Regions from separate parts of the Marinobacterium sp. MBR-111 genome, predicted to be linked through region 2. Evidence: predicted binding sites of a transcription regulator. Region 2 holds the regulator's gene; each other region holds the start of a gene.
What was found. The regulator sigma-54, encoded in region 2, starts transcription at its own class of promoters, with help from an activator protein. The targets are predictions, from matches to a motif close to TGGCACNNNNNTTGCTNT.

Region 1 (5,901 bases), on a different contig from region 2:
ACGCCGCAGTGTGCGGTTGCTATAGTGGCAGCGGCCATCAAGGTCGAGCAGACAAATGCCAGCTGGTGAGTGCTCCAGAGCCGGCAGTAGCTGTGCGACAAGCGCCGAGTTACAAGGTAGCGTGTTGGCCATGACAGGGCGCCATTTGCTGCTGGTCCATCAGAATACCCCTAGTCTTTGTATAAAAAAGCATCATGGCAGGAGAAAGCGGGGTTGGCAACGGTTATGGTGATTCAGAATAGAGACGTTTATGAGGAGGGGCGATCTTGGTAGTGTATTGAATGCCCGACAATAATGTCGGGCATTGGTTATCAGAGAGCGTCCGGGCCTGCTTCACCGGTACGGATACGGATCACCTGCTCCAGCGGCATGACAAAAATCTTGCCGTCGCCAATCTTGCCGGTATTGGCGGTTTTGCTGACCGCTTCAATCACTTGATCCAGCATGTCGTCATCAATGGCCACTTCAATCTTGACCTTGGGCAGGAAGTCGACAACATATTCGGCGCCTCGGTAAAGCTCGGTGTGGCCCTTCTGGCGGCCAAAACCCTTGACCTCGGTGACGGTCACACCCTGAATGCCGATATCCGACAGGGCTTCACGAACGTCATCCAGTTTGAACGGCTTGATGACCGCGGTGACGAGTTTCATCATTCAAGTCCTCATGATCTGTGGTAATCCCACGGAGCTCCGGCCGAAAGGTCGGCGGAGAAACCAGTGGCGTCAGTATACCCATAATCAAAAGGCCGCGCATATCGGCGCAGCCTGAAAAACACGCGGGAGGCATGCTTGCCTCCCGGAGTTTTGATCTTATTTCTTGCCACCGGAGAACTCGGGGTAGGCTTCCATGCCGCACTCGGCCAGGTCAACCCCTTCGTACTCTTCCTCTTCGCTGACACGGATGCCCATGATCGCCTTGAGGATGAACCATACCACCAGACTGGCGATGAAGACCCAGCCGAAGATGGACACGATGCCCAGCAGCTGTGCACCGTAGCTGGCATCAGCGTTGCTCAGCGGTACCGCCAGCAGACCCCAGATACCCACTACACCGTGAACGGAGATGGCACCAACTGGATCGTCGATACGCAGCTTGTCCAGGGTTACGATGGAGAACACCACCAGTGCACCACCGACCGCACCGATCAGGCTGGATGCCAGAGCGGACGGGCTCAGCGGATCAGCAGTGATCGCTACCAGACCAGCCAGTGCACCGTTCAGCGCCATGGTCAGGTCAGCCTTGCGGAACCACAGGCGGGCCAGGATCAGGGCTGCAATTACACCGCCGGCAGCAGCTGCGTTGGTGTTCACGAAGACCTGAGCGACTGCGTTGGCTTCACCCACATCAGACAGTTTCAGTTCGGAACCGCCGTTGAAGCCGAACCAGCCCAGCCACAGGATGAAGGTACCCAGCGTGGCCAGCGGCAGGTTGGCACCCGGGATCGCATTGATCTCGCCGTTCTTGCCGTATTTGCCTTTACGAGCTCCCAGTACCAATACACCAGCAAGTGCAGCGGAGGCGCCTGCCATGTGTACGATGCCGGAGCCAGCGAAGTCGAAGAAGCCCGCTTCACTCAGGAAACCGCCACCCCAAGTCCAGTAGCCGGACGTCGGGTAGATGAAACCGGTCATGACCACAGCGAAGGCCAGGAATGCCCAGAGCTTCATGCGTTCTGCAACAGCACCGGAGACGATGGACATGGCTGTAGCCACGAACACCACCTGGAAGAAGAAGTCGGAGCGGGCTGAGTAGTAGGGCGCATCATCGCCACCGGCCAACACCGCATCAACACCGTTCTCGTCGCCGATCAGGGCGCCAAGGCTTGGAATGATGCCGCCTTCGTCAGAGCTGTACATCAGGTAGTAGCCACACAGCAGGTACATGGTACAGGCGATGGCATAGAGCGCGATGTTTTTGGTCAGAATCTCGGTGGTGTTCTTGGCACGCACCAAGCCCGCTTCCAGCATCGCGAAACCGGCCGCCATCCACATCACCAGTGCACCGCACATGAGGAAGTAGAAGGTATCGACCGCATATTTCAGCTGGGTCAAATCCCCGGCTGTCGCATTGAGTAGTTCTTCCATTGTTTTATCCTCCAGAGAGATAAAAAACGTCGATTGTCAGGCAGGTTCAGAGCGCGTCGTGACCGGACTCACCGGTGCGGATGCGGATCACCTGCTCCAGACTGGTGACGAAGATTTTGCCGTCGCCGATCTTGCCGGTCTGAGCTGCCTTGGATATCGCCTCAAGTACCTGATCGACAATGTCATCTGCTACGGCTGCATCAATGCGAACCTTGGGCAGGAAGTCGACCACATACTCTGCGCCGCGGTAGAGTTCGGTATGACCTTTCTGACGGCCAAATCCTTTCACTTCGGTGACGGTGATGCCCTGCACACCGATTTCCGAAAGTGCTTCACGAACATCATCGAGCTTGAACGGTTTGATGATGGCTGAGATCAGTTTCATGTTTTGGGTCCTCTTCTCAGTACTCATAAGGCCTGCGTCCTCGGGAGCGGGTTGTCAGGCCGTGTGTACTGACTAAGCGAAGCTTGTGCCAATTTGTTTTTATCTTTTTAAAACAGAAGGTTGCGATTTGTATTGAGGACTGAAAGGGCATTTTCGAATGATATGCGGGTGATACAGGTCTGTTTTTATGCACTGGTTTGGTGCAAGTGCTCTTTTGGTGCACGTTCTGGAATCTGACGCCGAGGCCGATCTGGTTTATAGTAGCGGCATTGAGATGCAACCTTGTGCAGGAGCCCCGGATGATCCACCAGAAATTGATCGATAGCCTCTCCGGCCAGTTTAGCCAGCTGCTGGCCGGACGCCCGGACCTTCCCGGTCAGCAAGAGCTGCAAAGCCAGGTGCGCAGCATGCTGCAGGGAACCTTTGCCAAACTGGATCTGGTAACCCGGGATGAGTTTGAAGCACAGCAGGCGGTGCTGATGCGCACTCGCGATAAGCTTGAACAGCTTGAGCAGCGCCTGGCGGCACTTGAACCGTCGGTGGAGAACCCTGCTCCGGCAGCGACGGATAACGATACTCAACTCTGAACCCTTTCCAGCGACACAAGGATCGTGTCATGTCACTTGCTGTTATTCATACCCGAGCCCAGCTCGGAATCGAGGCGCCAGCGGTCACCGTTGAGGTGCATCTGTCGGGTGGCCTGCCCTCAATGTCGATCGTTGGTCTGCCGGAAACGGCGGTCAAGGAAAGCCGTGAAAGGGTGCGCAGTGCCCTTATTACGGCCGGATTCGACTTTCCTCAGCGCCGTATCACCATCACCCTGGCACCGGCTGATCTGCCCAAGGAAGGTGGCCGTTATGATCTGGCGATTGCCGTGGGTATCCTGCTGGCATCCGGCCAGTTGAAGCGCTGGAAGGGCAGCGAAGCGACCGAAATGATCGGTGAGCTGGCGCTGTCCGGTGCGGTACGACCGGTACGGGGAGTTCTGCCGGCTGCCGTGGCGGCAGGTCGCAGCGGCCGCAGCCTGATAGTGGCACTCGATAATGCGGCTGAAGCAGTGATGGCACAGCGCACGGAAGTGTTTGCGGTGGGCCATTTGCTGGAGTTGGTGGCGCATCTGACCGGCAAGCAGCGGCTGGAGCCGGTGCTGGGCTCACTCTCTGTTGCACCTGTTGAGGAGGGGCCTGATCTGGCCGATGTGAAAGGCCAGCTGCAGGCGCGTCGGGCGCTGGAGGTGGCGGCTGCAGGGGGACACAACCTGTTGTTTTCCGGGCCGCCCGGCAGCGGTAAAAGTATGCTGGCGGCACGGTTGCCGGGATTATTGCCGCCACTTGAGACTGAACAGCAGCTTGAAGTGGCCGCAATCTGCTCCGTTGCCGGGCATGATGTTCGACCAGCCTGTCATGGCGTGCGCAGTTTCAGGGCACCACACCATACGGCCTCGGCGATTGCGCTGGTGGGTGGTGGCAGTCACCCCCGTCCCGGTGAAATATCGCTGGCGCATCAGGGGGTTCTGTTCCTGGATGAATTGCCCGAGTATCCGCGCCGTGTACTTGAGGTCTTGCGTGAGCCACTGGAAACAGGCGAGATACTGATCTCCCGTGCAGCGCGGCAGACCCGCTACCCGGCCCGATTTCAGCTGGTGGCGGCGATGAACCCCTGCCCCTGTGGCTATCATGACGATGGGACGGACCGTTGTATCTGCACCCCCGACCAGATTCGGCGCTACCAGCAAAAGATCTCCGGCCCTTTGCTGGATCGGATCGACCTGCAGCTGCAGGTGCCGGCACTGCCACCCGAAGCACTGCTGCAGCCGGATCAGCCGGGGGAGTCCAGTGCTCGTGTGCGTCAGCGGGTGGTAGCAGCCCACGTACGGCAGCTGGAGCGGCAGGGCTGCATGAACCGAGAACTTGGAGGCCGTGATCTCGAAGCATATTGTGCGCTTGATGATGCGACTCGCGCCTTGCTGGTCAGGGTGATGCAGCAGACCCAGCTTTCGGCCAGGGCCTGTCATCGTTTGTTGCGGGTGGCCAGGACGTTGGCAGATCTGGCGGGAGAAGAACGAGTGGGTCAGGAACAACTGCTGGAGGCACTGGCTTTCAGGGGGCTTGCTGGCGCTGACTGCGACTGAGCAGGGCCAGAAACTGTTCTTCGCAGATGGGGCGGCTGAAGAAGTAGCCCTGAACCTGATCACACTCATGCCGAATCAGAAACTCCAGCTGCTCGCGGTTTTCGACCCCTTCAGCAATCACCTGTTTGTTCAGGTTGTGAGCTAGGCTGATCATGGCACGCACGATCTCCTCATCGTCCGTGTTACCGGGTATGCCGGCAACGAAGGACTTGTCGATCTTGAGCGTGGCCACCGGCAGCTTCTGCAGCAGGCTGAATGAAGAGTATCCGGTACCGAAGTCATCCAGTGAAAATTCCACACCCAGCGCGCTGAGTTGGGTAATCGATTCACGTACATGTTCTTCGTCACTGCACAGTGCCGTTTCGGTCAACTCGAACTCCAGGGTTCGGGTATCGATCAGGTGCTGTTTGATCAGGCGTTCAATGGTGGTCGCGAGAAAGCGATCCTGAAACTGTCGGAACGACAGGTTGACACCAATACGACCCTTTAACCCAGAGGCCAGCATGTTCGGCAGTGACTTGCCCACCTGTTGAATGACCCAGTAGCCGAGTGGCACCACCAGCCCTGAAGCCTCGCAGTCGGGAATAAAATGATCCGGAGTGAGCAGACCGCGCTTGGGGTGCTGCCAACGGATCAATACCTCGGCGCCGCAGATACTGCCTTCGTGCAGGTCGATGCGTGGCTGATAGAAGAGCACAAACTCTTCCCGCTGCAGAGCGCGCCAGAGTTCGGGGTTATAGCTGGATGTGGGTTCAGGGTTCTGCAGCTGTTCCAGCTTGCGCAATCGATCATGGCACTGCAGCAGGTTGCTGCAGTAGCGCAGCACGCGGTGCAATGTGGTTTCACAGGCTCCGGAGGACAGAATGTGATCGTTACAGGGGTCCGTCAGCAACGCCTGCCAGCGCTGGTCAGGCGGCTCTTTCAGCAATAATACAGAAGGGGCAATGGGGCAGTGCTTGCGAAGGTGGTTCAGTGTGCGGCTGGCGTGCTCTGGGCAATCGGTTTCCAACAGGATGATCAAAGAAGAAAACTGTTGCAGGATGGGGACGGCGGCTTCTGGGGAGCGGCAGCGATACAGGTGCCCTTGCCACCAGGGTTCCAGCCAGCTTCGCCAGCTTGTTTCCAGTACATCAGACTCGCTGATCAGTACCAGAGCTGGGTGTCCGGGTTCTGTCGGGTTTAGCGGCTCATCATCTGCCAGCATGGTACTGTTTCCCCTTTACACCTGAATAATACCTCCGCAGAGGGTCTGAATTTCATCAGGGGGCCATGTCATAATAGGCGATTGCCATGATCGACGT
Region 2 (5,901 bases):
AGGTTGGATTTGGTTTCCTGCTGACTCATGGCGGATCTCGATCGGAGGTGGGCGCTTGTCCGGAGAAAGGGGGAGCGCGATCTTATTCGGGCTCGTCAAAGCGATTGTTGATCAATGCGGTGATGGCATCAAGCGCCTCAGGGGCATCATCCCCTTCAGCGACAAGCGCGATTTCAGTACCTTTGCTGGCGGCCAGCATCATCACGGACATGATGCTCTTGCCATCCACTTCGCGGCCATCCTTGTTGATGCGGATGTTGGCATTGAACTGATTGGCCAGCGTGACCAGCTTGGCAGCGGCGCGGGCGTGCAGGCCCAGCTTGTTGATAATGGTCAGTCGCGTTTCAATCATGGTGTGGTCCTGCGGCAGGCTGACTCAGTTCTCGGTGTAGCACCTGCACATTATCCATATGCCCGCGGAAATAACCAGCCAGTTGCTCGGCAATATAGACCGAGCGGTGTTGGCCTCCGGTGCAGCCAATTCCGATTGTGATGTAGCTGCGGTTATTGGCCTGGAACTGAGGCAGCCACTTGCTTACGAAGGCCTGTATGTCGTTCACCATCTCGGTGACCTCGGGCGACTGGCGCAGAAACTCGATCACCTCGGTGTCGAGGCCGGTATGACGGCGCAATTCAGGGACCCAGTAGGGATTGGGCAAGGCCCGTACATCGAAGGTGAAATCGGCATCGAGCGGTACGCCATGCTTGAAGCCAAATGACTCAAACTGCAGTGACAGAACCTGTTCACTGCGCCCGGCAACACGCAGTTTGACTTCGTCACGCAGCTCATAAAGTGATAGCCGCGTAGTATCGATGCGCAGATCAGCGAGATTGGCGATGGGCTCGAGCAGGCTGCGTTCGGTTCGAATTGCTTGCTGCAGGCTCTGTTGTTTATCGGTGAGTGGGTGACGCCGCCGGGTTGCGTTATAGCGTCGCAGCAGAGTAGCTTCACCAGCATCAAGAAACAGGGTTTCGGTGCTCAGCTTGGACTGTTCACGCAGAGTGCACATCACACTGGGGAACTGTTTCAGGTTGCTCAGAAGGTTGCGAGCATCAATGCTGACGGCAATTTCTCGATTAGGGTTTTCCTCAGCCAGCATCAGTCGGATCAGCTCGGGCAGAAGCAGGGCCGGCAGGTTGTCGATGCAGTAGAAACCGACATCTTCCAGTGCCTGCAGGGCGGTGCTTTTGCCTGAGCCGGAGCGGCCGCTGATGACGACCAGTCGCATGTCAGGCGCCTCTGCAGAGAGTTTGGACGCGATCCAGCAGGCTTGAGGAATCTTCGCAGCTGCGCAGTGATTCACGGGTGCTGGAGTCGTTGAACAGCTCTGCCAACCCTGCCAGTGTCTGCAGGTGCTCTTCAGCGCCGTCTTCGGGAACCAGCAGGAAGCAGATCAGGTCGACTGGACGGTTGTCGATGGCATCGAAGTCAATCGGGCTGGACAGCGTCATCAGTAATCCGATGGCTGTTGTAACACCTGGAATTCTGCAATGAGGAATGGCAACGCCTTCACCGATACCGGTGCTGCCAAGGCGTTCTCGGTTGATCAGGCCGCTGAAGATATCTTCAGCGGCCATGCCGTCCAGCTGCTCGGCGATAGTCTGGCTGGCGAGCTCAAGCGCTCGCTTTTTGCTGACCACATCGACGTGGCAGAGTGTACGGGATGAGGTCAGCAGTTCTGATAGTTGCATGTCGTGACGTGCTGCTACCGGTTATTTGTGGGATTTGAGTTTTTCTTTGTGCTTGATGATCTGGCGGTCAAGCTTGTCCACCATGCCATCAATTGCAGCATACATGTCATCATGCTCATGCGCTGCGAATACTTCACCGCCGGCCAGGTGGATATCGGCTTCGGCCTTCTGGCGCAGCTTCTCGACACTGAGGGTGACCTGTACATTGGTGATGTTATCGAAGTGGCGTTCCAGTCGGTCGAACTTGGTACGTACATATTCGTTCAGGGCGTCAGTCAGTTCGACGTGATGGCCAGTGATGTTGATCTGCATAGGTTTTCTCCTCGTCATAAAGCACGTTCTTCCGGCGTGCCTGTAGTCTCATTAAACCAGACGCTTGCGCTCATTAGAAGGCGGAATGTTCATCGCTTCACGATATTTTGCCACTGTGCGTCTGGCTACGTTAAATCCTTGCTCTTTCAGCAGGTCGGCTATCTTGTTATCACTGAGTGGTTTTGCGGTATTCTCCGCGCTGATCAGCTTCTTGATCAAGGCACGAATGGCGGTAGAGGAGGCAGCGCCTCCGTCTGACGTGCTCACATGGCTGGAGAAAAAATACTTCAGCTCGAAGATGCCTCGGGGCGTATGCATGTATTTCTGGGTAGTGACACGGGAAATGGTTGATTCGTGCATCTCTACGGCTTCAGCGATGTCATGCAGAACCATCGGCTTCATACCCTCTTCACCTTCCTCGAAAAAATCGATCTGGCGGGCCACGATCTCGGTGGCGACCTTGAGCAGGGTTTCGTTGCGACTCAGCAGGCTCTTCAGAAACCAGCGCGCTTCCTGTAGATGGTTTTTCAGATAGGTGTTGTCAGCGCTGTTGTCGGCCCGTCTTATAAGATCAGCATAGTCGGTATTGATACGCAGCTTGGGGGATGCCTCTGAGTTGAGGCTTACATTCCACTGCCCCCGCACCTTGCGCACCACGACGTCGGGTATAACGTACTCTGACTGTTCACTGCTGATGCTGGTGCCCGGTTTTGGATTAAGCGACTGGATCAGACTGATGATCTGTTGCAGGGCCTCTTCCTTCAGGCGCATGCGGCGCATCAAGGTACGATAGTCATGATTGCCGAGCAGACCCAGGTGATCGCGTACCAGGCGTAATGCCTCTTTCAGCATCGGAGTGTTTTCAGGCAGCTGGCGCAGCTGTATCTGCAGACATTCGCTCAGGTCTCGTGCGCAGACACCGGGCGGGTCAAACTGTTGCAGGCGGTGCAGTACCGTTTCAATCTCTTCAGGCTCGGCATCTGCAAACAGCTGGGGTTCGCTCCGGGTGAAGTGTTCCAGAACTTCATCTACGTCCGTGCGTAGATAGCCATCCGGATCGACAGCATCGATAAGGGCCATGGCGACCATACGGTCAGGGTCACTCATGGGGGTCAGGTTGAGCTGCCACAGCAGGTGATCCTGAAGGCTGTCTTCGGCCGAATCGTTATCACCGGGTTCCCAGTCATCATCACGGGCAGGACCGGGTGTACTCTGGTGCTGGAAGGTATCATCCCAGTTGCTGTCGGTGGACAGCTCACGAGGGATTTCATCATTCCAGCGCTCTTCCAGTGCGTTTTCGTCCCAGCTGTCCTCGTCAGCGGTGTCGTTAGAGAGGCTGTCGGCAGAGGCGTCGTGACGATCATCACGGGCTTCAGTCTGGGTCTCTTCGGCGCTGTCCAGTTCCTCCTCGACTTCCAGCAGTGGGTTGCTCTCCAGGGCTTCCTGGATCTCCTGCTGCAGGTCCAGCGTTGACAGTTGCAGCAGACGTATTGCTTGTTGCAACTGGGGTGTCATCGTCAGATGCTGGCCGATCTTGAGTTGTAACGATTGCTTCATATCAGAGCTGCCAGGTGGACGGAGTGGATGTACATGATTGACGACTCAGGATCAAAGGGAAAACTGCTCGCCCAGATAGGCACGGCGAACCTGTTCGTTAGCCAGGATCTCGGCCGGTGTGCCCTGTGCGAGTATCCCCCCTTCACTTACGATATATGCTCGTTCGCAGATGTCGAGTGTCTCGCGCACGTTATGATCGGTGATCAGAATGCCAATGCCGCGAGACTGTAGGTGGCGAATGGTTTGTTTGATATCGCTGACCGAGATTGGATCAACGCCGGCAAAGGGTTCGTCCAGCAGGATAAAGTCAGGCTCGGTTGCCAAGGCCCGTGCGATTTCAACACGTCGACGCTCTCCGCCAGACAGGGCCATACCCAGACTATTGCGCAGGTGAGTAATGTGGAACTCTTCCAGCAGCTGCTCCAGCAATGCCTTACGATCCGAGGTGTTCAGCTCCTTGCGAGTTTCCAGAATGGCCATCAGGTTGTCATGTACGCTCAGCTTCCGAAACACCGAAGCTTCCTGAGGCAGATAGCCGATACCGCGGCGAGCGCGCTCATGCATGGGCAGGCGGGTAACGTCGTCCTGGTGCAGTCGGATTTGTCCCCGGTCGGCGTGGATAAGCCCCACGATCATATAAAAGCAGGTGGTCTTGCCGGCACCGTTGGGTCCCAGCAGACCAACGATCTGGCCCGTTTCCATCTGCAGGGATACATCCTGTACCACCTGGCGCCCCTTGTAGCTTTTGGCAAGGTGCAAGGCTTCCAGTGTCGCCATCAGTTGGTCCCCGTCGGCTTGGGCTGAATCACCATTTTGACCCGTTCGCCGCCCTCGCGGTCGCTGCCGAAAGCGTTCACCACCGCACGCGCCATATTGTAAACGATCCGCTCTCCGGTGAAGGTATCCTTGGACTGATCGACGCGTGCATTTTCGGTGATGGTAACCTCTTGTTGCTTGACCCGGTACTCCATCCTTTCACCGTAGGCCTTGGTCAGGGGCTGATCGGCAGATGGCTGCTGCTGAAATCTGGCCGGCTTGCCGGTGGAGATAATGCGGTCAATGCTGCCGTCAGCTGCACGGTGCAGTTCAACGCGCTCACCACGAATTTCCATGCTGCCCTGAATTATTTCCACATCGCCTGTGTATACGGTGATACCGGTACGCTCATTCATGCTGGCGCGGTCAGCCGAGACGTTGATTGGCTGATTGCGATCCTCGGGCAGTGCCTGCACGCTGGCGGACAGGCTCAGCAGCAGGGTGGTCAGCAACACAGGGCGGTTAATTCGCATGGTATGTACCTTTTACCTCGGACAGCAGCTCAACCCGCTGTTCGTCAAAAAAGACCTCCATGCCTTGGCTTTCCATATGGTCCAGGCCGCGTATTACCCTGACTGGCAGGTCTGTGTGGGCATAGTCGCGTGGAGGGTAGAGTGTCAGTCGCTCGGTCAGCATCTCGCTGGCACTGCCTGAAGGCGGATTATCATGAAGCTGTACATCCCCTGCAAGTACTATGCGTTCCTGTGAGTCGGGCATACGGCCTTCCTGTGCCAAAATACGGAACTCACCACTCTGCTCGCGGGGTATTAGGGTGGTTGGGTTGTCCAGCAGCATCTCACCTGGCTCAGGGTAGTGGCGCATCAGAGGAGAACTCAGTGCCTGTGCCATTTCGCCGCTTTGGTTCCAGCGCGTGATCCGGGCCTCGCGGACGAAAAAGTCGATCCGAGCGGCACCCTTGTCCAGTAAAGGCTCGTCGTTCAGCCGGGTAGAGGCAAACCCCCACCAGAGCAGGGGCACCAGCAGCAGGATCAAGGCGATGGAGAGTCTCAGTCGACTTTGCAGCATTCAGCGGTACTCGTCGTAGATGGCGCTGAGTTTACCCTGTGCGGCCAGAATCAACTCGCAAAACTCCCGTGCGGCTCCCTTGCCTCCAGCGGCACTGCTGCACCAATCCGCCTCTTTGCGCACCAGTGGGTGACCGTTGGGTACACAGGCGCCAAAGGCGCAGGCGCGAATGGCGGCAAGGTCGGGCAGGTCGTCTCCGATATAGGCGGTATCGGCGGCGCTGTGTCGACTGGTTTGCCACAGTTCATCCAGTGCGACCAGTTTGTCTTCTCGTCCCTGGCGCAGATAGGTGATGCCCAACGCTTCAGCTCGCTGCTCCACCTGGGGCGAACGGCGCCCCGTGATGATGGCCGTCTCGATGCCACAGCGATGCAGCAGCTTGATACCGAGGCCGTCGAGGGTGTGAAAGCTTTTGACTTCGCGGCCATCAGCCAGAAAGTTGAGGCGGCCATCTGTCAGAATGCCGTCGACATCGAACACTGCCAGGCGGATATTACT
Region 3 (5,901 bases), on a different contig from region 2:
AACGGCGCCGGTGGCGGACCTGATCCGCGTACACGCGCTGGCAGTCGGTTCACGGGCACGCAACTCCTTTGAGCGTCTGCGTGATGTGATCGATGCGTCGGTGATGCCACCTGGGCGCGGGCCGGACCTGCGCGATGCGCTGGAGTTGATCTCCATGGTGCGGATACGGCATCAGGCACTGGATCTTGAAGCGGGACAGGAGCCGGACAATAACGTTGAACCTGAAAACCTGTCTGACTTCGAGCGCAAGAATCTCAAGGATGCTTTCCAGATTCTGAGTCATGCCCAGAAGTTTCTGAAATATCGCTATCAACCCGGGCGTTCCAACTGATGTTCTACCTGGACCGAAACGCACTCCAGGATGAGCCGGCACGGGATGCCCAGGATCCGCAGGTGAACGACTGGTCGGCCCGCTTTGCCGAACTGGCTCGGCAGACACGCTATCCGGCGCTGAAGGACTTTTATCAGGCCGGCGCCGTGATGCCGGATACACCGCTGCAGGATGTGCCGCTGGTGGCGATCGACTTCGAAACCACCGGGCTGGACCCCCGCAAGGGCGGCATTGTCAGTATTGGACTGATGCCGATGAGTCTGAGCCGTATTCACTGTGCCGGTGCGCGTCATTGGGTGGTCAAGCCCCGTGCTCGGCTCAGCACTGAATCGGTGGTGGTGCATGGCATCACCCATTCAGAGATAGCGGCAGCACCTGATCTGTCCCAGATCCTGGATCAGTTGCTGGAACAGTTGCGTGGCAGAGTTGGGGTCGTGCACCATCGCGGCATCGAACGCAGCTTTCTCAATGCGGCGCTGCAGGCACGAATTGGCGAAGGAATCGAGTTTCCGGTGATTGATACCATGGAGCTTGAAGCCCGTCTGCACCGTCGCAGACCTCTGAGCCTCTGGGATCGTCTGCGCGGGCGCAGGCCCCTGTCGATCCGTCTGGCACAGAGCCGTGAGCGCTACCATCTGCCTCACTATCGCCCACATCATGCCCTGACCGATGCGCTGGCCTGTGCCGAACTGCTGCAGGCTCAGGTCGCAGACCGGTTCTCGGTCGATACGCCGGTGGGGGAGCTGTGGTGTTGACTGACCACTGACCCAACATAGATCAACGTCGGTGACTGTAACCGGTGCTGTTGCACCGTCTGTGGCAGGTCCGCCAGCGTGCAGGCCAGGATGCGCTGGTCCTCTCGGGTACCCTTTTCGACCAGCAGCGCAGGCCAGTCCGGAGGCAGACCGGCAGTCTGCAGGCCGTGACTGATGGCAGCGGCCATCGACAGCCCCATGTAAAAAACCAATGTTTCATCCGCCCGCGCCAGATCCTGCCAATTGATTTCACTGTCATCACAGGAATGGGCCGTGATCAGCCTCAGTCGTGCAGATTGTCCTCGCTCGGTCAGCGGAAATCCGCAACTGGCGGCACAGCCGGCTGCAGCGCTGATGCCGGGTACAATACTGAACGGAATATCGGCGGCTCTCAGTGCATTCAACTCTTCTCCCAATCGACCAAATATCAGCGGGTCGCCTCCCTTGAGCCTTACCACTCGGTGCCCTTGCCGAGCCAGCTTGACCAGCAGCTCACAAATTTCGCGTTGAGAGTGTGAATGTCGCCCCTTCAGCTTGCCGACATATATGCGCTGTACATGCAGCGGTATCTGAGCCATCAACTCAGGGCTGACCAAGGCGTCATGCAGCACTACCTCGGACTGCTCAATCAGGCGCCAGCCCTTGCGAGTGATCAGCTCCGGATCACCGGGGCCGGCACCCACCAAGTCCACGCGCCCGAGGGGGGTGTTGTCGGTGTGGGATAAACGGCTGCCGAACAATGTCTGTCGGCTTGGTAATGCTAACCGTATTTCAGCAAACGAACGTACCAAAAGCGTAAACATGTTCTAGCCCTCATAAAAAAACGCCTGCCCGTGACCGGTTTGGCGATCACGGAGCAGGCGTCGTTGCCTTAATTCAAATGTTAAGCAGAAATAAACAAGCAAAACCGGTGCCAGTTGCGAGAGCTGGAACATAAATTGCTTGTCCCGATGGTATCCCTGCAACTTCTTTGCTGAGAGGCCGCCGATGCAAGCTTCAAGTACACCGCTGACCCACCGCTTTCTGCTGGCTGCTCGTGAGGCCGAGATTGAGGCACTGAAACAATTGGCCGTGGGTTGCCAACAGGCGATTCTGACCGGGAGGTTAATCCATGAGCTGCAGCGTGAACGCGGTATTTCAAATGTCTTTCTGGCTTCCGGCGGTGAGTGCTTTGCCCGTCAACACCCGGAGCAGGTCGCGCGTAGCCGTGTGGCCGAACAGGCCTTTCGGCAGGGAGTTGCAGCCCTGATGCCGGGCACAGGCAGTGCACCGGCGGGAATGCGCCTGTGCAACTGCATCGCGGCGGTACTGCTGCAGCTGGAAGAGCTGGATCTGCTGCGTGCTCAGGTGCAGCAGCAACAACTGGAGGCGGCAACGCTCACCTGTTGGCTGAGTGAGCTGATTGCCCGTTTGCTGGCGATCATTTTTGAACTGGCGGACAGCTGTGGCGACCCGGAGTTGACGCGGGCTCTGGTCGCGACATTCAACTTCATACAGGGGAAGGAGTATGCAGGGCAGGAACGTGCCTGGGGAGCAATCGGCTTCGCGGCAGGTCGGTTCGAGGCCGAGCAGCTGGAGCGGTTGATAAACCTGCAGGATGCCCAGCAACGCAGTTTTGATACCTTCACCTGTTATGCAGAGGCAGAGCCGCTGGCACTCTGGCACGAGCTGCAGGCGATGCCGGAGCAAGCCGAGCTGTTACGCCTGCGGGGCATGCTCAGCCGGCTGCAGCCTAAAGACGAAGTACCGATGCCATTGAGTGAGCTTTGGTATGAGCTGGCCACCTGCCGCATTGATCGCATGCAACAGCTTGAAGCCCATCTGGAGCAGCGCCTGCTGCAAAAGAGCCGTGACAAGACCGCAGCGGCTGAAGCGGAGCTGAGGCATCACCGGCAACAGCTTAACACCCTGATAGAAGCCGCTGCGCAGCGTACGGCTCCGGTCAACCTGACACCCATGGCTGAGCTGCTGAGCAGTCCCGGACATGAAGGCGGGGGGTTGAACGATACGGTATATGACCTGTTACTGACTCAGGCACGCCATCTGGAACAGGTTCAGAAAGAGCTGGAGTTAGCACGTTCGGCTCTGGATGAACGCAAGCAGATAGAGCGGGCGAAGGGATTGCTGATGCAGTTTCATGGCCTCAGTGAAGAGCAGGCCTATCATCAGATGCGGCAGCAGGCGATGCAGGCCAACATCCGTCTGGTCGATCTGGCGGCTCGTCTGATAGCCGCCTGTGACGGCCTGGGGAAAACGTAATTATGTTTTTCCGTGCCCTGTTAAGGGTCGTTTCGACCCTGTCTGCACCTTTTTAAAGCGCCCTTGTCGTTGTTGTTCGGGTAAAAGCCCCGCTCCTGCCTGTTATTGACCGATTGGCATAAACCCTGCAATACCAGTTGCAGGTCAGGCCTGAGGTCAGACGCTCATCAAGTGGTTTTTTGGACAACGGTGTCCACTCCTTGCTGCATGTGCAGCACAGAAGTGGCACCGTTTTTTTTTATCTGAAACTAAGAGAGTGCCGTATGAAACAGACAGACTGCACCGGTACCCGTCGCCCTTTGCGCGTGGCCGTGATTGGCAACGGCATGGTAGGGCATCACTTTGTGGAACAGTGGTTGGCCAGTGAAGCTGCTGAGCAGGGTGAACTGATGGTTTTCGGGGCTGAACGCTATCCCGCCTATGATCGGGTACACCTGTCAGACTATTTTGATTCGGGCAGTGCCGACGCGTTGAGGCTGGGGTCACCGGAGCTGTATCAACACCCCGCCGTGAGCCTCAAACTGGGTGAGTCGGTTCTGTCCATTGATCCCCAATGCAAAACCCTGCACACCCAGGGGGGGGAATACAGCTACGACAAACTGGTGCTTGCGACAGGCTCGTGGCCCTTCGTTCCACCCATCCCCGGCGGGGCTCAGCCACACTGCCTGGTCTACCGAACACTGGATGACCTGGACGCGATTCGCGCCAGTGCCGAGGGTGCCAATGTCGGCGTGGTGATCGGCGGTGGACTGCTCGGCCTGGAAGCCGCCAACGCCCTCAAGCGGCTGGGGCTGGAGGTACATGTGGTCGAGTTTGCCCCCCGGCTGATGCCGGTTCAGCTGGATGACGAAGCGGGAGCCTTGCTGCGCCACAAGATCGAGGCGCTCGGGGTTGCGGTGCATACCGACAAGGCGACGCAGCAGATTATTCGGGGTGACAGTGCAAGGATGAAGATGTGCTTTGCCGACGCTACCGAGCTGGAGACCGACCTGATCGTGTATTCCGCCGGTATCCGGCCGCAGGACATGCTGGGCCGTGAGGCTGGCCTGCAGCTGGGTGAGCGTGGCGGTATTGAGGTGGACCAGCACTGTCGCAGCAGCGATCCTGACATCTATGCCATTGGCGAGTGTGCGGTGTGGAACGGCCGCCATTTCGGTCTGGTTGCACCGGGTTATGCCATGGCACGAGCGGCCCTGTCGCATCTTGTTGGTGATGGCCAGGCACATTTTCAGGGTGCCGACATGTCGACGAAACTGAAACTGCTGGGTGTGGATGTGGGATCGATCGGTGATGCTCACGGCCATACATCGGGGTGTCAGAACTACCGCTACAGCGATGAGCGCAGCGGCGTCTATCGTCGATTGGTGGTCTCGGGGGATGGCAAGCGCCTGCTGGGTGCCATCCTGATTGGGGACAACAGCGGCTACGATCAACTGCTGCAGCTGGCACTGAATGACATGCCGCTGCCGGAGCAGCCGGAAGCATTGATTCTGCCGGCCTCTCAGGGCGGACTGCCGAGTGCGGGCAGTGCCGAGCTGCCACTGACGGCCACCATCTGCTCCTGTCACAATGTCAGCAAGGGTGATATCTGCGAGGCGATGAATGATGGTGCCGTGTCGGTGGCCGACCTTAAGGCCAGCACCCGAGCCGCCACCGGCTGTGGTGGTTGTGCCGCCATGCTGAAGACCGTGCTGGATGCGGAGCTGGAAAAGCGCGGCGTACAGGTCGATCATTCGCTCTGTGCGCATTTCAGCCATACTCGTCAGGAACTGTTCCACCTGATCCGTGTAGATGGGATCAAGACTTTTGACGAGCTGATTCAGCGTTACGGACATGGCGGCGGTTGTGAAATCTGTAAACCGGCCGTCGGCTCCATGCTGGCCAGCTGCTGGAATGAACCTATCCACAGCCCCGAACTAGTGCCTTTGCAGGACACCAACGACACCTTCATGGCCAATATGCAGAAAAACGGTACCTACTCGGTGGTGCCGCGCATTCCGGGCGGCGAGATTACACCGAAGATGTTGATCGTGCTGGGCGAAATAGGGCAGAAATACCAACTCTATACCAAGATCACCGGTGGCCAGCGGATTGACCTCTTCGGTGCGGCGCTGGATGAACTGCCACTGATTTGGGAAGAGCTTATTGCGGCCGGTTTTGAGACCGGTCACGCCTACGGCAAGTCGCTGCGAACGGTGAAATCCTGTGTTGGCAGTACCTGGTGTCGTTTTGGCGTGCAGGACAGCGTTGGCATGGCGATCGAGATCGAGAACCGCTACAAGGGCCTGCGCGCGCCGCACAAGATCAAGATGGCCGTATCAGGCTGCACCCGCGAATGTGCCGAGGCCCAAAGCAAGGATATTGGCGTGATTGCCACTGAAAACGGCTGGAATCTTTATGTCTGTGGTAATGGCGGCATGAAGCCGCGCCATGCGGACCTGTTCGCGACCGACCTGGATGATGAAACGCTGGTGCGTTACATCGATCGTATCCTGATGTTCTACATCTACACCGCGGACCGCCTGCAGCGTACTTCAGTGTGGATGGAAAACCTTG
Region 4 (5,901 bases), on a different contig from region 2:
CTCAGCTGTTTTACGATGATATCGGCCAGCCCGATGCTATCCTTTTTCGACAGATCCAACGTCAGCTGCTGGTCAAACATCTCCTGATAAAACTTTACGTCACCGGAGTTAAACGGGCTGTCTGACGCCAACACGTCACTGGCCTGGCGCATGCTTTTGAGCATCATGTTCATGAACAGCTGCTCAAACTCCTGCGCGACGCCTTTCAGGGCGGCTTGTTGGTCATTGCCAGCCTGAGTTTTCAGCTTTTGCAGCTGGTTCAGGTCAGTAAAAAGCGCCGCTTGTGAAGGCGTAAGCCTGCCGCTGTCGATCGCCATATCAGATCACCACCAGTTCAGCCTTGAGCGCTCCGGATTGTTTGAGCGCTTCAAGGATTGCCATCAGATCACCGGGCGCTGCACCTACCTGATTGACCGCTTCAACGATGTCGCTCAGGGTTGCACCCGGCGCAAACTCGAACATGCGGCCCGAGCCTTCTTCAATCTCAATTTCGGTACGTGGTGTCACCACAGTATTACCACCGCCAAGTACATTGGGCTGAGCAACATCCAAATTTTCGGTAATGGCAACGGTCAGACCACCATGCGTGATGGCCACCGGCGATACCCGCACGTTCTGACCGATGATGATGGTGCCGGTACGGGAGTTGATGATGACCCTGGCTGTTTCTTCACCGGGCTGGACTTCGAGGTTCTCCAACACAGAAAGGAACGAGACCCGCTGTGACGGATCGCGCGGAGCTCGCACACGAATAGAGGCTGCATCGAGTGCCTGTGCCATATCAGGCCCCAGCAGGTTATTGATCTGCTCGGCCACTCGACGAGCGGTAGTAAAGTCCGGATGGTTGAGGTTGAACATCAAGCTGTCACCCTGTGCAAACGCATTGGGCACTGTGCGCTCAACAGTCGCACCGTTGGGAATCCGCCCGACACTGGGCACGTTCAGAGACAGGCGCGAGCCGTCACTGCCCTGTACACCGAAACCGGACACCACCAGGTTACCCTGTGCTATGGCATAGACATTGCCGTCAGCACCCTTGAGCGGCGCCATCAACAGACTGCCGCCACGCAGGCTTTTGGCATCACCAATGGTGGAAACGGTGACATCAATCGGCTGACCCGGTTTGGCAAAAGGAGGCAAGTCCGCATGGATCGCGACTGCTGCAATATTCTTTGATTTCGGGTCAACATTGGGAGGAATCGCCACGCCGAAATTGTTCAGCATGTTACGGAATGTCTGTGAGGTAAAACTGGTTTTGTCACCAGTACCGTCAAGCCCCACTACCAGACCATAGCCCACCAGCTGGTTGGTACGCACACCCGCTACGCTGGTGATATCCTTCAGCCGTTCAGCCTGCACAGGAGCAGCCAGCAGGGCCGACAGAGACAGTAACAGCAATCCAAGTCGAAACATTTTATTCATGGTGTTCTCCTTAGAAGCTCTTAAAATGGCCACAACGGACTGATAAAGAAGCGTGCCAACCAACCCATAACGTTTGCGTCATGAGTGGCACCGGTGCCGCTGTAGGTAATGCGAGCATCAGCAAGGCGTGTAGACTCGATACTGTTGTCAGGTCCAATATCCTGTGGCCGCACCAGACCACTCACGCGGATATATTCATCCCCCTGATTCAGAGTCAGCCATTTTTCACCGCGAACCAGCATGGTACCGTTGGGCATCACCTGATGAATGGTCACGGTAATATTGCCACTGAGGCTGTTACGCATATCGGAATTACCCGTGCCCTCAAAACCGCTGTTGCTGTTCATGGAAGCACTGAGAGGGTTGCCGAACAGGGTCAGATCCTGACCCAATACGTTGGGTACACCAATACCGATATTGGTGGTTTTGTCGGTATCGGTTGATGAGCTTTTAGAAGACTGGGTGCGCTCCGTCAGGACCACCGTGATAATGTCACCCACACGATGCGCACGCCCGTCGCTGTACAGATCCATTCCGGTGCCCGCCTGATAGATAGAGCCATTCACCGGTTTGGGTTGCTGCATCTGCGCGGGCTGAATTGGCGCATAATAGGGATTGTCCGGCTTGGGGGCCTTATTGACACATCCCGTCAGCAGCACCAAGCCAAACAATGGCCACAGTCGCAAAAGTCTGGTCATCATTATGTTCACCTTAGCCTGTCATTAGAGCTGCTGGCTGACATAGGACAGCATCTCGTCTGCGGTCGAGATCACTTTGGAGTTCATCTCATAGGCGCGCTGGGTGGTGATCATATCCACAAGCTCTTCGACCGCATTCACATTCGAGCCTTCAAGCATCCCCTGCTTGATGATGCCGCGTCCCTCTTCTCCGGCAAGGCCAACAATCGGCGCACCGCTTGCAGCCGTTTCAATGTACAGGTTCTGGCCTGTTGCCTGCAGCCCCTGGGGGTTAACAAAATCGGCCAATTCCAGCTGTCCCAACTCTTGAGGGTTGGGATCACCCGCTACCGTTACACTCACGGTGCCATCATTGCCCACCGAAAAATTGGTTACCTGGTCCGGCAGGGTGATTGCAGGTTCAACCAGGTAGCCTTCTGAAGTGACCAGACGGTTCTCGCCATCAAGGTGCAACTCGCCATTGCGGGTATAGGCGATGTCACCATTGGGCATGGCAACTTGTAAAAAACCACGACCATTGATTGCCACGTCAAAAGGCTGGTCAGTGATCTGCATGTCACCCGTATGGAACAGCTTCTGGGTACTGACGGTGCGGACACCGCTGCCCAGCTGCAGGCCGGAAGGCAGCATTGAATCTTCACCGGTAGCCGCACCGGGCTGACGGCGAACTTGATACAACAAGTCCTCAAATTCCAGCCGGTCTTTCTTGAAACCAACGGTACTGACGTTAGCCAGATTGTTGGAAATCACCTTGAGCTGAGTGTCCTGTGCGCTCAGACCGGTTTTAGCAACATGCAAAGCACCGTGCATCGGTTATTCTCCTGTGATTCAGCTCATTGAAAGCACTTCTGCTGCTGCAGATGAGTTCTCTTCAGCCGTTTTCATCATTTTCACTTGCATCTCAAACTGTCGCTGAAGACTGATCATAGAGGTCAGTTCAGAGATGGCATTCACGTTGCTGGACTCAAGATAGCCAGCACGCACTTGTACATTCGGATTGGCAGCCAGCGGCACATCGTTATCCGTGTGCATGAAACCATCGCGCCCTTTAAACAACTGACCCTGTTCTGGCTGCACCAGTTTGATTTGATCCACCAAGGCAATTTCGACCGCATTCTCACCGATCGGACGGATGGTGACCGTGCCATCGTTACCAATGGTTATGTTCTCGGCGGGCGGAATCACAATCGGCCCACCACCAGCCCCGATCACCGGCAAGCCGCTGCCTGTCACCAGCTGGTTGGCGGCATTGATCTGCAGTGATCCGTTGCGGGTGTACACTTCGTTGCCGTCCGGCCCCTGAACGGCAAGCCAGCCATCACCGGCAACCGCCACATCCAGATCACGCCCCGTTTGCATCAGTGTGCCACTATCAAGATCCGTGCCGGGCCGCTCACTCATGGAGTAAACGCGAGACTCATAACCTTCACCCAGCACACGCATGGCGCGGGCCTGCTCGAAATCACTCTTGAAGCCGGTGGTCGTCGCATTGGCCAGGTTATTGGCGTGGGCCTGCTGCGCGTACATGTTCTCACGCGCGCCGGTCATGGCAACATACAGCACTTTATCCATTGTTTGCTCCGGTAAAACCTTGCCGTTTGAACTGGCTTTACCCTATAACAAGCAAACTGCGTGCCATAAACGAGAAAGCCGGGCATAAGCCCGGCCTGAATAACATGCAATAATGCAGCTGGTTAGGGTTAGATCTGCAAAATAGCCTGAGTCACTGTGTTGAGGGTTTCCAGTGTTTTGGAGTTAGCCTGGAAGTTACGCTGCCCCTCAATGAGCTTGACCAGTTCAGCAGACAAGTCCACGTTTGACTGCTCAAGGGCAGCAGAGCGAAGCGTACCGTTCAGACCGGTACCTGGCGGGTTAAGCACCGGATCACCGGAAGACAATGTTTGTACCCACTCAGTATTACCGGCATTCTGCAAGCCATCCTGGTTCTCAAAGGTCGCAACGGCAACAATACCCAACTCCGCCAACTGACCATTACTGAAACTGGCGACCATTCGACCATCTTCTGAGAAGGTCACACCGATCAAATCGCCCTTGGTATAGCCATCCTGTGAACGCTTATTCACAATCGATTCGGAGCCAAACTGGGACGAGCCACTGAGATCAAGCTGTACACCCTTGAGATTATCTACATCGGAGTCCAACAGGGCATCTTGAGGATTCGCAGGGTCGGCACCCAGAATAGTGATTGTCGGTGCCTTACCCGCGTTGGAAACATTTCCGCCGTTAACTGATTCCAACACCCCTGTTGTTGTGTTAAAGCTCACCAATATCGGGCCAGGTGCTGTCGGCGTAGCAGGATCTTCCACCAGCGAGCCAGGATCACGTATTTTACCTAGATTCAGCTGATCATTGTCATTAAGGTATGCATATGTGCGATATACACCAATATAGCTGTTATCGCCCTTCTGCAACTCTTGCAGGTCCACCTTCCCTGTTGCTGTATCAAGCCCCAAAAACGGTGCATTCGCCAAGGTGCCTGATACTACCGGGAAGTCCAATATATCGTTATCAACGTCACCTTGTTTAGCCTGCCATTTTATTTCAATTCTATCCTGCAAAGAGTTGTATGAAACAGATTCAAGACCAGGATTCGCATCGATTATTTCTTGCTCAAAACTGGTAATGGTTGCAATAGCACCCTCATACGTCAACTCACTTTTAAGAGTGATGTCTACGCTACCAAAGCTGATAACAAATGTTTCACCCAACTGGTTACCATCAACGCCCGCTGTAAACTTTGTAGGATCCAGCTGGAACGATTGAATCTCATTAGAATCTCTAAATGATTCAGATGCAGGTAGAGTATTATCCACCTCTTTACCGGCCACTTCCACGACAAAATCACCATATTCGGTATATTCTGCATGTGTTTCAAACGAAACCTGACCTGTCGTACCATTCAACACCAGCGTATCCAGATCGATTCGGGGATCACCGCCATTCGCAAAGGTTTCTTTCAGTTTACTCTTGGACTCATCCGTCAGCTGGTAATATACATTGTTGCTGTCATCCAGAATCGGGGCTGTTACATCCCAATATAGTTTTTCTCGATCATTCGCATCTTGCAGAGAGGTAACTGTTGCAGCGCCGCCAGTACCGTTCATTGCCAACTCAAAACCTGACAGCTTTACAGCACTGCCACCCGTACCGAATACTGCGTCTGTCGCTACAGCAGGAGGAACCGCAACGGTATCAACTGTTGCTGCCGTGAACGAACCCGCTCCATCGTCGAGTGCAAACCGATAGGATTCTCGAATAGCCTGCTGTTCTGCAAAGTAAAATCGAATGCTTTGCTCATTCCCCAAGCTATCAAATGTACCAACTGTGGTCGACCATGTATAGGAGTTAGGATTTACCTTATTGAAGACTTTTTCATTAGTTGAGGCGTCATCATTTTCATCAATATTGAAAGACAACTCAATTTTTTCAGTCGCTTTAGGTGGACTTTGCTTTTGCGACACTGAAAGATCTTGCAGCGGTAAAATATTGCCTTGCGCATCAAGACCAAACCCTTGAAGTTTTTTATTGTTTTTACTGACAATAAAGCCTTCTTTATCCAGCTCAAATGCGCCAGCACGTGTATAAGATATGTTACCGCTATTATCTTTCAGCTGAAAAAAGCCCGATCCGTTTATGGCAAGATCAAGGTTACTATTTGTAAACTCAATAGTACCCCCACTGAAGTCCTGGGCTATATCACTCACAGTAACACCAGACCCCGGCGTATTACTCGACCCAGCACCCACAACTGCTGTTGCAT

Region 1: the regulator sigma-54 is predicted to act here: its motif matches at 2,543-2,560, upstream of glnK (P-II family nitrogen regulator).
Region 3: the regulator sigma-54 is predicted to act here: its motif matches at 2,014-2,031, upstream of ABIE61_RS03280 (nitrate- and nitrite sensing domain-containing protein).
Region 4: the regulator sigma-54 is predicted to act here: its motif matches at 3,741-3,758, upstream of flgF (flagellar basal-body rod protein FlgF).

What each region holds. Positions count from the first base shown of each region.
Region 1 covers NZ_JBEPQA010000007.1:43,753-49,653, forward strand. Annotated here, with positions in the region: gene ABIE61_RS06950 (putative bifunctional diguanylate cyclase/phosphodiesterase) at 1-132, opposite strand, end outside; gene glnK (P-II family nitrogen regulator) at 312-650, opposite strand; gene ABIE61_RS06960 (ammonium transporter AmtB) at 810-2,084, opposite strand; gene glnK (P-II family nitrogen regulator) at 2,131-2,469, opposite strand; gene ABIE61_RS06970 (accessory factor UbiK family protein) at 2,769-3,056, shown strand; gene ABIE61_RS06975 (YifB family Mg chelatase-like AAA ATPase) at 3,086-4,600, shown strand; gene ABIE61_RS06980 (putative bifunctional diguanylate cyclase/phosphodiesterase) at 4,569-5,804, opposite strand.
Region 2 covers NZ_JBEPQA010000013.1:36,040-41,940, forward strand. Annotated here, with positions in the region: gene mgtE (magnesium transporter) at 1-29, opposite strand, end outside; gene ABIE61_RS10620 (HPr family phosphocarrier protein) at 83-352, opposite strand; gene rapZ (RNase adapter RapZ) at 345-1,229, opposite strand; gene ABIE61_RS10630 (PTS sugar transporter subunit IIA) at 1,231-1,692, opposite strand; gene hpf (ribosome hibernation promoting factor) at 1,714-2,004, opposite strand; gene ABIE61_RS10640 (RNA polymerase factor sigma-54) at 2,056-3,561, opposite strand; gene lptB (LPS export ABC transporter ATP-binding protein) at 3,613-4,338, opposite strand; gene lptA (lipopolysaccharide transport periplasmic protein LptA) at 4,338-4,850, opposite strand; gene lptC (LPS export ABC transporter periplasmic protein LptC) at 4,840-5,403, opposite strand; gene ABIE61_RS10660 (KdsC family phosphatase) at 5,404-5,901, opposite strand, start outside.
Region 3 covers NZ_JBEPQA010000003.1:126,445-132,345, forward strand. Annotated here, with positions in the region: gene ABIE61_RS03265 (DUF294 nucleotidyltransferase-like domain-containing protein) at 1-331, shown strand, start outside; gene ABIE61_RS03270 (3'-5' exonuclease) at 331-1,086, shown strand; gene cobA (uroporphyrinogen-III C-methyltransferase) at 1,032-1,889, opposite strand; gene ABIE61_RS03280 (nitrate- and nitrite sensing domain-containing protein) at 2,074-3,345, shown strand; gene nirB (nitrite reductase large subunit NirB) at 3,609-5,901, shown strand, end outside.
Region 4 covers NZ_JBEPQA010000021.1:60,578-66,478, forward strand. Annotated here, with positions in the region: gene flgJ (flagellar assembly peptidoglycan hydrolase FlgJ) at 1-317, opposite strand, end outside; gene ABIE61_RS14105 (flagellar basal body P-ring protein FlgI) at 319-1,413, opposite strand; gene flgH (flagellar basal body L-ring protein FlgH) at 1,443-2,123, opposite strand; gene flgG (flagellar basal-body rod protein FlgG) at 2,145-2,930, opposite strand; gene flgF (flagellar basal-body rod protein FlgF) at 2,949-3,692, opposite strand; gene ABIE61_RS14125 (flagellar hook-basal body complex protein) at 3,821-5,901, opposite strand, start outside.